4 regions of the Paenibacillus sp. JT22N12 genome follow, and region 2 is predicted to be linked to each of the others. Evidence: riboswitches for the same ligand, from Rfam matches in the RefSeq annotation. Region 2 holds a riboswitch; each other region holds the start of a gene.
The links. Region 2 has a riboswitch for cyclic di-GMP ahead of AC0YOA_RS15345 (transglutaminase-like domain-containing protein). Riboswitches for the same ligand answer to the same signal wherever they lie in the genome.
Positions count from the first base shown of each region.

Region 1: another riboswitch for cyclic di-GMP. It lies ahead of AC0YOA_RS07570 (hypothetical protein); the one in region 2 lies ahead of AC0YOA_RS15345 (transglutaminase-like domain-containing protein).
Region 3: another riboswitch for cyclic di-GMP. It lies ahead of AC0YOA_RS28775 (PilZ domain-containing protein); the one in region 2 lies ahead of AC0YOA_RS15345 (transglutaminase-like domain-containing protein).
Region 4: another riboswitch for cyclic di-GMP. It lies ahead of AC0YOA_RS31185 (pyridoxal phosphate-dependent decarboxylase family protein); the one in region 2 lies ahead of AC0YOA_RS15345 (transglutaminase-like domain-containing protein).

Region 1 is NZ_JBWDNU010000002.1:424,094-427,923, forward strand. It holds gene AC0YOA_RS07560 (lipopolysaccharide biosynthesis protein) at 1-745, shown strand, start outside; gene galE (UDP-glucose 4-epimerase GalE) at 751-1,800, shown strand; cyclic di-GMP riboswitch class II at 1,903-1,985, shown strand; gene AC0YOA_RS07570 (hypothetical protein) at 1,965-2,171, shown strand; gene AC0YOA_RS07575 (helix-turn-helix domain-containing protein) at 2,175-2,504, opposite strand; gene AC0YOA_RS07580 (ABC transporter ATP-binding protein) at 2,799-3,830, opposite strand, start outside.
Region 2 is NZ_JBWDNU010000003.1:845,032-848,861, reverse strand. It holds gene AC0YOA_RS15350 (SdrD B-like domain-containing protein) at 1-1,554, shown strand, start outside; gene AC0YOA_RS15345 (transglutaminase-like domain-containing protein) at 1,844-2,656, opposite strand; cyclic di-GMP riboswitch class I at 2,671-2,751, opposite strand; cyclic di-GMP riboswitch class I at 2,791-2,874, opposite strand; gene AC0YOA_RS15340 (class D sortase) at 2,940-3,584, opposite strand.
Region 3 is NZ_JBWDNU010000010.1:230,658-234,487, reverse strand. It holds gene AC0YOA_RS28780 (O-antigen ligase family protein) at 1-329, opposite strand, end outside; gene AC0YOA_RS28775 (PilZ domain-containing protein) at 527-1,246, opposite strand; cyclic di-GMP riboswitch class I at 1,384-1,476, opposite strand; gene AC0YOA_RS28770 (HD-GYP domain-containing protein) at 1,504-2,586, opposite strand; gene AC0YOA_RS28765 (histidine kinase N-terminal 7TM domain-containing diguanylate cyclase) at 3,075-3,830, opposite strand, start outside.
Region 4 is NZ_JBWDNU010000013.1:86,098-89,927, forward strand. It holds gene AC0YOA_RS31185 (pyridoxal phosphate-dependent decarboxylase family protein) at 1-1,397, opposite strand, end outside; cyclic di-GMP riboswitch class I at 1,510-1,596, opposite strand; gene AC0YOA_RS31190 (SDR family oxidoreductase) at 1,900-2,793, shown strand; gene AC0YOA_RS31195 (aldo/keto reductase) at 2,898-3,830, opposite strand, start outside.

The sequences.
Region 1 (3,830 bases), on a different contig from region 2:
CGAAATCGGGCGGACCTTTATCAATCAGATTTTCAGCAATATGTATCACAGCATCGGCAATCTGGTATCCAAGGAGAGCAAGGATAAGATTTTTGCGGTGTATAAAGTGACGCTGCTGCTTAATTTCTGGTTGTATTCGCTGTTTGTCATTCTCTTGTCCCTATTAATCGAACCGTTTATCACCCTGTGGATCGGTCCGGATTTCCTGATGAGCGGCAGCGTGCTCGTTCTGCTATTGGCTCTGTTTTATGAAAGAGGCATGAGAAATTCCATCACGACGGTGAAAACAACGGCAGGCATCTTCCATCAGGACCGTTATGCCCCGCTCATTCAGGCGGCCGTATGCCTTGGCGTGTCCATTACGCTCGTCCAGACGATCGGGATAGCCGGCGTGTTTATCGGGTCGCTCATCAGCAGCTTGGCCGTTCCCTTCTGGACGACTCCTTATTTTGTCTACCGGAATGTATTCCAGCGGCCCTTGACGGATTATTTCAAGACCTATTTCATCTATACGTTGGCAGGCGCGGGTGCTTATGCCCTTGCCAGCGCAGTATGCCATTTCATTCCCGCGAACGGCTTTGCAGAGCTCATAGGGAAAGGCATTGCGGGCTTTTTCACCGTTAATGTTCTTTATATCGCACTGTTTCACCGTACGGAAGAGTTTGGCTACCTGCTCGGAATCAGCCGGAGCATCATCCGCAGGCTGGCGATGAGCCGCAAGGTCAATCACAATATGGAGGGATAATCCTTATGGCGATATTGGTTACCGGCGGGGCCGGATATATTGGAACCCATACCTGCGTCGAGCTGCTGGAGGCCGGATATGACATCATTGTGGTGGATAATTTCGCCAACAGCAGTCCGGAGGCGCTCAATCGGGTAAAGGAAATCACAGGGAAATCCTTTCGGTTCTATCAATTGGACGTAAGAGACCGCAGCGCTCTTGAGGCCGTTTTTGCAAGAAATCAAATCGATGCCGCCATCCATTTTGCCGGTCTCAAGGCGGTCGGCGAGTCGGTTCGTTCACCGCTCTGGTATTATGAGATGAATATGAACAGCACGCTGGCGCTGTGCGAGGTCATGAGCAAATATGGCGTGCACAAGCTTGTGTTCAGCTCTTCTGCCACCGTGTACGGGGCATCCGGGGATATGCCGGTGTCCGAGAATTCGCCCATTGGCGCATCCAGCCCCTATGGCCGCACCAAACAAATGATTGAGCAGATTTTGCAGGATCTGTCGGCATCCAATCCGGAATGGGGAATCAGCATTCTCCGCTATTTCAATCCTGCCGGCGCCCATAAGAGCGGGAGGATCGGTGAGAATCCCTCGGGCACGCCTAACAATCTGATGCCTTATTTGTCGCAGGTGGCTTCCGGTAGACTGGAAGAGCTGAGCATATATGGAAGCGATTATCCTACCCCTGACGGCACGGGAATCAGGGATTACATCCATGTTGTAGATCTGGCGCTTGGGCATATCAGAGCCCTTGAACGCATTCTGGATTCATCGGGTCTGAATATTTACAACCTGGGAACCGGGCGCGGTTCAAGCGTCCTGGAGATGATAGCGGCCTTCGAGAAAGCGACGGGGACTCATGTGCCGTACCGCTTCGCTGCCCGCAGGCCGGGGGATATTGCGGTCAGCTGCGCGGACATCCGGAAGGCCAGACAAGAGCTTGGATGGACTGCAGACCGTTGTATCGAGGAGATGTGCGAGGATACTTGGCGATGGCAGGCGAATAATCCCGATGGCTACGATATCCATGAGAATCGGTTCATGACTGCTTTACTAAAAATGTGAATTATTCGACAAAATTAGTTGAAAAAATCAAAATTCGATCGCACGAAGCGACAGCATCAGCGGAAAGGCTTGATTATAATGGTGAATATAGAAAACGATTACATTTAAATAGGAGACGAAGAAGTGCGTTTTTACCTGGGCACCTTAAACGCATGGAGTCAGTGGTGCAACCGGCCGAATTCGGAGCGGAGGAAATGGTTATGGCGCTTGCAGAACGGATTCGCAAGGAAAATTTGGACAAAGAGTGGGTTGAATTGATTATGATCGCACGGGCAATGGGGCTTGACCGGGAAGTTATCCGGGGTGTTCTGAGCGCCCTCCCGAAATTGGAAAACGGCACATTACCCATGGAAGAAAATACATCTACATAGTGCCTAATCCTTGTGGAGCCTCCACTTGTTGAATTCCAGAAACTCTTTAAACTGTTCCTTGCTCACGCCTGATGCCATGGCTTCGCGTACGAGGTCTTCCCATTCCCGGTCAAGCTGCCTTGCTTCGTCATCGGACTTCTGGACGTGAAGCAGTTCTTCCACGGAAATACCCAGTACGGTTCCGACTTTCTCGAGAAATTGAATGGAGGGATTCTGCTGAATCCCCCGTTCAATGGAACTTAAGTAGGACTTGGCCACGCCAGCCCGCTCAGAGAGCTCGGTTAAAGAGAGCGCCTTTCTTTTGCGCAGCAGTTGTATGCGTTCTCCAATCATTATACGTATCCTCCAATGTTATAGCTTGCTGAACCTTATTATATCGGATTCTTCTTCATTAAGAAAGAATCCGTTGCTTATAACGAACAGTTGCGGAAAAGTGAACAGCGGTTTTCATTGCGCTGAAGACTTTTCCGCTTTTTTTTTGAAATATATGAAAGTATAAATCCCGATTATACTTTGCTTATATTTCTGAGGGAAGAAACCAGGGCTTTGCCGCCAGAGGAAGGCGATAGCCGTTTCTTTTCATGCATGGCCGCATGAAGCTGCCTGTCTCCTCATCCTCTACGGCAGCTATACAATGGCTTCTTTCTGATTATCAAGCAGATGGCCGAATACTCCGTCCCGTTCAGATGCAAGCTGCATGAAGCCTCCGCGCTGCACCACTTTCCCCTGATCGATGACAATGACCTGATCCGCGTGACGGATTGTGGATAAACGATGGGCGACCACAATAATGGTCATGGTCCCTTTCAGCCGCTCCAGCGCCTCCTGGATTTTCTTCTCGTTCTCGGTATCCAGCGAGCTTGTCGCCTCGTCCAGCACGAGCACGGCCGGTTTGCTGATGATGGCCCGCGCCAGCACAAGCCGCTGCCTTTCGCCTCCGGACAGCCGGATGCCCCTGTCGCCAATGAGCGTTTCCAGCCCCAGAGGCAGCGCACGGACAAACTCAGCGGACGAGGCGAAGTCCAGCGCTTCCCACAGCTGATCCTCGCTGGCATCGGGCCTGATCATCAGCAGGTTTTCCCTGATGCTGGCATTGTACAGAAAGGGGTCCTGCGCCACATAGCCGATGGACCGCCGGTAGGCAAACAGATTCGCATTGGTAATGGGTTCTCCGTCGATGAGAATCCGGCCCGATTCAGGCTGCATCAGGCCCATCAGCAGATCGATCAGCGTGCTTTTTCCCGCGCCGGAACGTCCGACAAAGGCTGTCATCCGGTTAGCGGGAATGAACAGATTAATCGCCTGAAGCGTATGCGCAGCCTCCTGCCGGTGGTAGCGGAAATATACATTGTCACAGGTAAGCCCATGCTCGAGACGAAGCGGAGCCGGACTTAAGCCGGCAGGACCCGCCTCGTGCTGCTCCACCGCTTCCGCACATTCCTTCTGCAGGCTGATGAGCGCTTTGAAGGCGGGGACCGTTGCCGCCAGCTGCTCCAGATTGGATTGAATGCCTGTGAATCTCGGCCACAGCCTGGCGAAGATCAGGATAACCAGCAGAAGCTGGGGACCCTGCGTATGAAAGAACTGGAATGAGATAAACACGAAGCCCGCGATCAATAGTGCAGAGGATATCTTGTAAACCAGCTGCGAATTCATTCT
Region 2 (3,830 bases):
AGTCTGAAAGAAGGCAAGTACTACGTTAAATTCTTCTACAGTGGACAGTATGAAACAACCAAACCGGGGGTCGGATCGCCCGAGGCGGATTCCAACAGCACGGACGGCAACGGGTTTACCGATGAGATTGTAATCGGACCTTCCAATTGGGTGGATCCGACCATCGATTTGGGATTGGTTCCACGGGGCGTGATCGGAAATTATGTATGGCTGGACCGCAACCGGAACGGCATACAAGACGAGAATGAGCTTCAGGGAATCAACGGAATCGAAGTCCAGTTGTTCAAAGATGATGTGACAGGAACCCCTGTCGCTACGACAACAACTGCAGCGGATCTGACAGGTAGACCGGGTTATTATCTGTTCGACGGATTGCTGCCAGGCGACTATTTTGTCAAGTTCATTGTGCCTGCCGACTATACGAGGACCGTTCAAGAACAAGGAGCCGACGTCAAGGAGGATTCCAATGCAACCGATGAGAATGGATTTACAGCTAAAATTCAAATCGGCGAAACTCCCGGCTGGGAGGATCTCAGCATTGACTTGGGTCTTGTTGCCAAAGGCGTCATCGGCAACTACGTATGGCTGGACAGCAGCAGGAACGGCATGCAGGATGAAGCTGATGACGACGGTATAAACAACGTGAAGGTCAAGCTTTATAACAAAGACATGCAATTGCTTGCAGAGACTTTGACTGCTGATGATGCTGCTGGGAAACCGGGCTATTATCGGTTTGATAATCTGGTCGGAGGCCAATATTTTGTTTATTTCGAAGCTCCTGAGGGCTATGAAATGACAACTCCGGAAGCAGCGGGAATTGCGGCTGATAAAGACTCCAATAAGCTGACTGACGGTACTACGGCAGTCATCACGATTGGCGAAGACGCTCCGCAGGGATGGGAAGATCTTACGATCGATTTGGGTTTAATGTATCCTTATTATCCGTACTTCCCTCCAGTCGATCCGGAGGATCCGACAACACCTGACGATCCGGAGGATCCGGCAAATCCGGGAACGCCGCCGGTTGATCCGGGAGCACCGGGCGAACCAAGTACACCGGTCAATCCGGGCAACCAGGGTATACCATCGAATCCAGGTGAGCCGACTGATCCAGGCGTAGAACCTGGAAGCGATACACAAGTGCCGCAGCAGGAAACAACCGTACAGGACAAACCGATTCAAGGGACGGTTAAAGTACCAGAGGGCGGCAATGTTGCAATCGGTACCCAACCGGAACACGGTACATTGACGGTCGATCCGGATGGTAAATGGATGTATACACCTGAACCAGGCTATACGGGCGAGGATCATTTCTCTATCATCGTAACTGACAAGGACGGCAACGAAGAAGAAGTCCTGTTCGATGTAAATGTGGATGAGATTCCTTTGGGCGGTATAGAACCCGGTAATGACGATCCAGACAGCAGCACACCTGGCAAGACGCTCCCCAAAACAGGGGAAAGCAGCTCTTTGCCGCTTCAACTTGCAGGACTGTGTCTGGTCATTCTCGGAATTGTTTTGCTGAGATTGCGCCGGAAGCATATCCAGAAATAAGATCATTTTTAGTAAAAATCCATCAGGAGCTGTTCCTCCGTCATTATCATATGACGAGGCGCAGCTCCTTTTTTCTAAAGATGATAATGGTGAGATGCACGATGGGAGAGGCATATGTCATGAAATAAGGGATTGCATATCCAGGCAGCGTAATACCGAACTACCCGTCAAAATGCAAAAAAGAGACTTTACAGGAGGGGGGATCCTGCAATAGTCTCTTTTTTGCGCTATTTGCTGTCTTAAGCTGCTTTTGCTTAATGACAGATGCTATCAAGCGATCAGATTAAGCTTAATAGAATTTAGCTGCTGCGTATTTGCCGGCTTCTTTGAACATTGAACTGCTGCTTGCGCTGGTTTTGCCCAAACCGGAATCAACCGTTGTATCAATATTGCTCCATTTCCCATTAATCAGTACCTGGTTCCAGGCATGGTAGCCTTTCACATAATCGGTTGTTCCCATAACCAGCTTGGTCGGGATGCCGGCGCTGCGAGCCATGACAGCAAACAGGGAGGAGTAATCATAGCAGATGCCTTTGCCTGATTTCAACGTTCTGTTCGCATCGGGAATATAGTCCGTTGTTACAGATGTGCTCAATTTGGAATCATATTTGATGGTTTTAACGATATAATCGTGAATCGCTTTGACTTTGTCTTCAACTTTCGTTTTGTTTTTCGTCAATTCCTTGGCTTTGGCAACAGCAGTCGGGGAGCTTTTCCAATTGACATTTTGCACGGAACCAAGAAATACGCTGCTGTCATCGCTCAAGTTCAGGTTAACTGATTCCGTACCGATTTTTTTGTATTTGGTGCCGGTAACATTTTGCATAAGGGAGATTGTATAAGAACCATCACCAAGCTGCAGGGGGAAGTATTCCATCGTGCCTGTGGCAGGCAATTTGTATGTATAAGTGACTCCGTTTTTGGTTATTAACAGCACACTAGGTGTTTTTGCGGCAGGTTTAAATGCAGCTCCGATAATTCCAATATCCAATTGCTTCGTATCGAGCCAAGTCGGGGAGTCCGTACCGGATGCTGCTACAGTTGTGGAGAGGGGAAGGGACAAAATGAATACGGTCACGAGAACAAGAAAAAAAGATTTCATGAAATAAGACTCCTTTCGGTAGCTGGCTGCCATCCAAGCAGGAAGGCCCTTTAGCTTTGCGTCCCTGTCTTTCGACAAGTTTGCCGTTTATCGTTGAGTGTTTATTGTTTTTAGAAAACAAAAAAAGACAAACTTTCGGTAGCTGGCTGCCATCCAAATAATGGGAAGGCCCTCTAGCTTTGCGTCGCTGCCTTTCGACAGGTTTGCCGTTATCGTGACTTATCTTGACAATAACTATACCAATATTTGATAGAATGTACAACTATTTTTAAGTGATGATAGATTACAGTTTCGCCTGGACAATCAGACGATGTGTCGGATTAATAAGCGGATCGCATGTAATAAGCGTGAGCACCCTGTCGGTGTCATTGCCATTCAATACGGACAGGTCAGTTGGCTTAACGACCAATATTTTGAATACGGTATATTCCATAACCTTGTTTTTGACCCGTATCGTAATTTTGTCTCCCATCTTAACTTCCCCCAGCCTATTGAACAATCGGCCTTTCGTATGAGCCCGGTGTGCAGCCAGGGCAGCATTGCCAATATCTCCAAGTGCGGCTGTTTCTGTCAGATGGACAGCGGCGTACTTCATGTTTTGCGTTGTGGCGCCTTCCAGAACAGGAAGCTTCACATCGATGCTGCCGATTTCAATAACAGCGATTCCTTGAGGATCTTCCTTGCTCTGATCGTCGCTGACAGCCTCAGGTACGGCAGCGTCTGCTTCATTAGAGAACAGGTCGGATAATCGCTGGTAACTCTCTGCAAGCAGGCGATCGGATTTCTCGGCCGCGGAGGCGAAGGTATTATGATCCATGTGATCAAGCAGACGCCGCTGCTTCTGATCATAATGCCATTCTTTTGCAAAAGGCAGCGCAATCAGCACAAATCCAGTGATGATCAGCAAAAAAGAAAGCAGTTTCTTCATGTTGGCAGGCCCTCCTGTAAGGTGATTATACCAGATAGGAACTGTACAAAATCTGAACAACATGTGGAGTGTAACGTCCTCATGGCTATTCTGGGCAGCAAACGAACTGCAGCGAAAGGTCAAAAAAAATCAAAGTCAGAGAAAGTCAAAGAAAGACTGAGAAAAATAACGAGGGGACTGCCGGATTTCCTTAAATTCACGGAAAATGATTTTTATTGTTGTTTTATCGGGTTTGAGGAGAGCAGG
Region 3 (3,830 bases), on a different contig from region 2:
ACGGAAGCCGGTTTGTTGATCAGACTCAAACCAAACAAAAGCGCAATAAGCAGCGGCGTATAAGCCGCCAGCGGCACCGAGACCCGCACAGGCTCTTCTCCAGGCCCTTTATTTTTTTTCAACATGAAATATTCACGGATCCCTCTACTGCTGCCTCTTATCCTTCGTCTCTGCATACGAGCCGTAATAAACAAGGACAAAACGGTTGAAGCCATAAGCATCCATTCCCATCTGTAAAAGGATGCGTCAAAAAACATTCCATTCCGGTATGCGGACCAAATCAGCAGGCCGGTAAACATCAGCCCGGCGGCACCAACAACGACTGGCATTTGAATCCCCTCTTCAATCTCTCTTTATAATTGTTCGATATATCTAAATTTTCTAAATATTGTAACATGTTTTAAGATGATTTGAAAATCAGATGTCGTGGAGCTGCTGCCTGAAGCAGCAAGAAGAGTTTATTTTCTTAACTTTGAACAAAAAAAAAGGCGCTCCGCGATTGCCGCGGTGCACCTGTTGTTTATAGTTAATGAGTCCGATTGTCACTGGCCTTTTCCTGTTTCCTGCGATAATAGGCTGCGACCTGCTCCCTCAGGATAAAGGCCCGCAGCGCTCGCTGCTGCAGCCCGTCCAGATCGCAAAAGCGCGCACCATAGAAGGATTGGGCTCCATCGCTGTCATAGCGTATGATCTCCAGCCAGCATGGCAGCTCAAAGCCTAGAAACAACACGGCTTCCAGACGCTCATTCGTCTTGAGCCTCGGCCCCTCGGCAACAATGAATCCCAACCCGGATAAGCTTATATTTCGTATGGCCAGTTCCATATCTTCAATAAATTCGAAGTTTTCCGGCCCTGTTGACAATTCTCTTGTTTCAATAATCACTTTCTTCATGGTGCCCTTATGGTCAATCTGAACACGGGGAGACTCCCGTTTCTCTTCCAGTCCGCTCAAGGCCCGGACAGGAAATATAACTGCGATAGATCCTTCCGCCTTGCCGATGACCGTCGACTGCAGACGTTGTATCCCCACCGGAGAGTAGATTGTCATCTCCACCGGATTGCCGAGATCAAATGACTTGTATTCCGTCATTTCAATCTCCATCATCTCGCCCTCAATATGGCTCAAAATCCCCGTTGAGACATATCCTTCTTTCTCGACTACGGTCCGGCTGTGGATTAATACCTTATCTGAGTAAGTTTGCTTTGCTTTCGTGTATAATTCCTTGCTGCGGGCATTCGTGCTCATAAGTACCATCTCCTTAGTGTGCAATCGCCTGGCCGAGTCTTGAGACTTTGATAAGGGATTGCCTGTTCAAGGAAATGAAAAAAGCCGTTCCTCTGCCTCGGAGCCGCTTGACTTGCACCCTGCTGAAGGGTGTTCATTTCGGCAGCCAGGCTGTCAGTCGCTCCTTTTCAAGAACCTTAGACCCTTTAGCTTTGCGTCCTTGCCTTTCGGCAAGTTTGCCATTATCGGATATATATGAAGTTAGGTACAGGCTATTGTTACATTTCTTCCACGATCATGATACTGTGCGAATCCTTAAGGTCAACCTGATAGGGCTGGGCAGGAGGTGTGCCGTCCGCCTCGCGAAGGATCCGTACGATCGGGCGGTTGACCGCAAGCGGATTATTCAGAGCCACAACCGCAATCTGGCCCGAGCTGAGCAGTACCGTTGTCGATACCGGATAAATGGATATATGCTTGCAAAAGGTTTGGATCAAATCAAGATCGAAGAAAGTGTTCCCGGCCGCGAATAAAAACTCGATGGCTTCCGTCGGCGTATGACGCTTGCGGTGCGGCCTCGGCGAGGTCAACGCGTCATAAACATCGGCCAATGCCACAATCTGCGCATATTCATGAATGGCATCCCCCTTCAGCCCACGCGGATAACCCGATCCATTGTACCGCTCGTGATGCTGAAGAGCACAATGCGCGGACAACAGGGAAATATCGTGCTGGGCGCGGATAATATTGAAGCCATCCTCCGTATGCTTCTCCATCAGGACCCGCTCTTCAGGGGTCAGCGGGGAGGTCTTGTTCAGAAGATCCTTGGGCAATCTTGTCATCCCGATATCGAACAGAAGCGCTCCCATGCCTAATTCCTCAAGCTGGTTGCGGTTGTAGCCCTTAGCCAGTCCCATTATGCCTGACAGTATAGCCACATTCACAGAATGCTGGAACAGATAGCCATCCGCCACTTGAATATTCGTCAAGCTGACCATAACGTCGGCCCGCGCAACCAGATCCTGCATGATCTGGCCAAACACATTTCGGAACGTCCGGCCCATCTCCGGTGCAATGGTTCTGCCCTTGGTCATAGGATGGTCCTTCAGCGTGGTCATGGTTTTGAATACAGCATCGTGGGCTTTTCTGCGCGTATCGTCGCGGATCGCTGTTTCCGGCTCCAGATCCTCGGTAAACGGATCTTCAACGAACAGCATATCGACTCCCAGCATCTTCAGGCGATTGATAAACCGTTCATTCAGCTCGACACCGACACCCAGAAGAATGTTGCCATTTTCCTGCAGGATCGGGCGAGCCAATTTATCTCCAGGCTTCGCCGAAAGTATATGTACTTTTCTCATCTGAGCATTCCCGCCTTTAGTCCGGTTGCATATTTGATCAAGCTTGCATCGCTGCCAGTTCGGCAGCACGCAGTTTGTATAATTGCTTATCGGCGTATATCCTGTTGTCTGCGATTTGCACAAGCATATTCAAGTCGCTCCCGTGGTCGGGAAAGTTGACGCTTCCGACAGAGACGAAAGAGCCTCAATCCTGTCGATAGGGTAAGCTTGTGCAGTTGTTCATGAGCTGGCGAATGACAGCTTCAATCAGTTTATCATCTGAATCAGGACAAATCATTATAAATTCGTCCACGGCTCATCAGGCGGTCATGCTTTGTCCAGAAAGCATGCCCGCCGCCGGAAGGGTAAAAGCGGCTTATGCCGCTGCGTTTGTCTAGATTGGCACCACCTCGCCCGACATGCCGGCAGACCATGCGCACAGCCCTGTGTCAGCACAACCGCCCTGCAGCAAAAATGCCCTACACAGCACATGCGGCCGTAAGCCATGTCTAATACTGAACAATCCGGTTGCGGCCGTTCTCCTTCGCTTCGTAAAGCGCCTTGTCCACCTTGACGAACAGCTCGCGCAGATAAGACTTGCTATCCTTCAATTCAGTATCCGGCTGCGGCTCAACGGCAAGCATGCCTATGCTGATTGTAATGGAAACAGGAGCGTTCCCGACTCCGGTATCGACAAAGTTATGCTCAACAACCGACCGTACGCGGTGCGCCAGCTCTTCCGCCTGCTGCCTGGTGGTGTGGGGCAAGTAGACCGTGAACTCCTCCCCGCCGTAGCGGGCGAAAATATCCGTTTGTCTGAGCGTACTGCGGACCACGTCCGCCGTCAACTTGAGAACATCATCGCCGACCATATGACCGTATGCGTCGTTGATCGTCTTGAACAGATCGATATCAAACAACAGGATCGCATAAGGAATCTGATAGCGCATGTTGACCATGACCTCATGCTCCAGCTGCTGCATCAGATATCTCCGGTTGTAGCAGCCCGTCAAGCCATCGATAATGGCCATTTGCTCCAGCTTCCGGTTGGCCTGGTACAATTCATCCTGCATAAGAAGCAGCGCACGGTTTCTCTCCTGCAGCGCTTCATTCTGACGGTTGGTTTCTTCAATAAGCCTTCTCAGCTCTGTATGGTCCTGCAGCGTGATCACTCTTCCAATGATTTGCTGTTTAACAACAATAGGCGCGACATGTAAGGCAATATAGGCCATTCTGCCTTCCTCCGGCACTTCGATCTCGGTATG
Region 4 (3,830 bases), on a different contig from region 2:
AGGCACTCCCCGGCCAACTCCTCTTGAAATCGGGAAATCCGATTCTCAAAAATCCTCAGCAGTGTCGTAATACCGGGATTGTCGGGGTTTGCGATCACCATCTCGGGAACTTCCTTCATGAGCTGCCTGCGGAAAGCCAAATTGACCGATACAAACTGCGCCAGCAGCTGTTGATACCCTTCAATGCCAAAAGCCAGCAGAGCGCTGTAGATACTGATCGAGCTGGCCATTCTGGAGCATTCCAGCGTGTAACCGGTATGATACTGGCCGTATCCGCGGTATCCCACATAAGGCGTTTCGTCGGGATTCAAATCAAGCAGACGCAGAGATTCCGCTTCTTTTACCAGGAGCAGGCTAGTCAGATACGGCGTTTGTCCCAGCTTTTGAAAATCAAAGCACATGGTATCGGCAAGATGGATATGCTTCATTTTACCTGCGATCGCATGGAGTGCTCCCAGCGTTTCCATATCCAATGCAAGCGGATTAAGAGCAAAATCATAATCATTGAAAAAGGCGAAAAATCCTCCCAGCGCCGAGTCCGCATGAACATGCGGCCTGTTTAATCCATTAGCCGCGGCAGCTTGTACGGCAATATTCATAATTTCGGAAATATCGTCAATTCCCATAGCATCGGTCGTCCCCGTAGTGGCGACGATATAGATCGGAATTCCGCCTGAACGAATAACCTGCTCCAGTTTCCATTTCAAATCCGCTGTGTCCATGGAGCTGTCGCTTCTTGTCCGGATTTTGACCAGACGGTCGCTTCCAAGTCCTGTCGCTTCCATGGATTTGTACAGACTGTAATGAGCCGAATCCGAACAAAAGGCATACAGGTTATTCGGCACTCCCGTGCGCGAAGCATCCGGAGCGAATTTGGCTATTGCCAGCCGCAGACCGGTGAAGATTGCCCCCTGTCCGCCCCAGGTTGTGTAGCCGCCGCTTCTCGTATGGTCATAACCGACCAGCTTGGACATCATGCTGACGACCCGCACTTCAGCCTCAGCGCCAGCCGGGCCATATACATCCCACAAATTATTGCCATTGACAAGCATCGCGGCGAGCATTCCCATAATGCCCGGAATCGATGCCATGGGCAGAATATTAGTCATAAAATATTTGGTATGGTAGGGATGCGCATGCATCAGTTCGATCAGGCCCCGGGTTACATCTTCCATCGCTTTCCCCTGCGGGGGGATGACACTGCTCTCATTCAGCTGTCCATAGAAATCGCCTGACCGGTCCTTGCTGCCCTTCAGGTTTACCCTCTGAGGGTCCTTCAAAAGATCGAAGCCCGTCATCAGCTGCTCCATAAGCTTCATCAATTGCATCCGGTCCTGCTCATTCCCATCATCGCTCGGAAACCATTGACGTACATCTTGAACTGGTGACATCTTCATGTAATAGCCTCTTTTCTGTAACCAATTTATTTTGTGATGCGAAAAACCCATAAATGATCCGCACAGCAAAAAACAGCATAATGGGCATGGCAAGCCTAAACAGCTGTTAAATGGATGCAACTGGCTGACATTTCCACTGTTGGATGATGCCCCTGTAGTTTTGCGTCACTACTTTTCAATAGCTTTGCCTAGTATTCAATTTGTCTTCGCCGTGGAAATAATAGACCGGGAAGCTTAGTCGTATATTACTATTTTGTTCCATTATCTTCAAGGATTTTTGGGCCTTTTAACAATAAAATTATAAAATAAGTTACAAATTTATTACATTTATCGCGGTTTCGACATTTAAACCAGTTCTTAAGACTTACTTTTCAGTTTTTCTTCTCTTATCCAAGGGAGCTATATTTTTTCATTTCTGCCTGCCCGGGGTAATAGTTCAATGGAACGCGTAAGAACATCGTATTCATGGCATGATAGCTTATCGAAAGGAGTTGTTTCTCAAATGACGAAGCAGCCTATGACATCTCCAGGCGAAACGCCAGCAAGGCCAACCACATTACCGCCGCAGCATCAAAGCCGGCAACCAGGACTGGAATCCAAAATGACGCCAAGTCCGCAATTTGAATCTTCCGGATTGAAGGCAGCGGGCAAGCTTCAAGGTAAAGTAGCCATTATATCCGGAGCAGACAGCGGGATCGGCCGTGCCGTTGCGGTTGCCTATGCCAAGGAAGGCGCCGATATAGCCGTTCTATATTTGAATGAACAAAGCGATGCGGAGGTAACCAAGCAGTTCGTGGAAGCGGCCGGCCGCCGCTGCATTCTGGTGGAGGGAGATATCGGCGATCCGAACTTCTGCCGCGAGGCCGTGGAGGAAACCGTTAAAAGCTTGGGAAAACTCGATATCGTCGTGAATAACGCGGCGGAGCAGCATCCCCAGGATAAGATTGAGCTCATTATTCCCCAACAGCTTGAACGGACCTTCAAAACCAATATTTTCGGAATGTTTTATTTAACACAGGCGGCTATGCCTCATTTGGCAAGCGGTGCAGCAATCGTTAACACGACATCCGTAACCGCCTACCGGGGAAGTCCGACATTGCTCGATTATTCGGCGACCAAAGGAGCCATCGTTTCCTTTACCCGCTCCTTGTCGCTCAATCTTGCCGATCAGGGCATTCGCGTCAACGCCATAGCTCCCGGCCCTATCTGGACACCTCTTATTCCTTCAACCTTTGATGAGCAGAAGGTGGCCAAATTCGGCGCCGATGTCCCGCTCAAGCGTGCCGGACAGCCGGAGGAACTGGCTCCCGCTTATGTGTACCTCGCAAGCGAGGATTCTTCTTACATGAGCGGTCAAGTCCTTCACATCAATGGCGGGGAAATTGTGAACGGGTAGCATTCCCGAAGGAAATGATTTGCAGCATGGAACAACATAAAGAGGCCCGGACAAGCGAAGGAATTCGCTCGTCCGGGCCTGCCCGTGCTTAACTATTCTCTTATTCAATAAGGTCCTCTGATATAGTTGTGGACCTCTTGCTCGTAGAATTGATGGATTTTGTCGAGCTCGCTTCGCGTATAACCCGGAACGTTGGCCGCCCGCAAATTATCTTCCACCTGCGAGACGTTTCGGAATCCCGGTATGATACAGGTAATATGGGGATTATCCAGAAGGTAGCGCAGCGCGGCGCTGGCCATATTCGTTCTGCCCTCGGCAATCCATGACAGCTCCTTGCTCAGTGATACGCCCATCTCGAAGGCAATTCCGGCGAAGGTCTCGCCTACATTAAAGCTTTCGCCATTACGGTTGAAGTTCCGGTGATCGTCAGGGGCAAATGTTGATTTCTCCGTGAACTTGCCCGTCAGCAGCCCGCTGGCAAGCGGCAGACGCACCAGAATGCCCACTCCCTGCCCGAAAGCCTTGGGAATCAGCTCAAGCTCCGGCTTCTGCCGAAACAGGTTGTATATCACCTGCAGCGCCTTCACATTGGGATGCTGCAAGCAAATAAAGCCCTCTTCGACGGTTTCCACGCTTACTCCGTACTCGCGGATTTTGCCTTCCTCGCGCAGACGGTCAAGCGCGCCGAATACCTCGCCGCTTCGCAGAATATCCGTAGGCGGACAATGCACCTGGTACAGATCGATTCTTTCGCGGCCCAACCGCTTCAAGCTTGCCTCGCAATAGGCCCGCACCGACTCGTAGGAATAGGAAGCCGGATCCAGAAGATCACCGGCACGGCAAAACTTGGTCGCGATGTAAATCTCGTCCTCCCGCCCTTTTGTCGCTTTGGCGAGCAGTTCCTCACTATGTCCTTCACCATAAACATCTGCGGTATCGAAGAAGTTGACGCCCTCTTCCATTGCACGTGACAGCGCTTTGAGCGCCGAACCATCGTCCGTTCCGCCCCAGGATCCGCCGATAGCCCATGTTCCGAA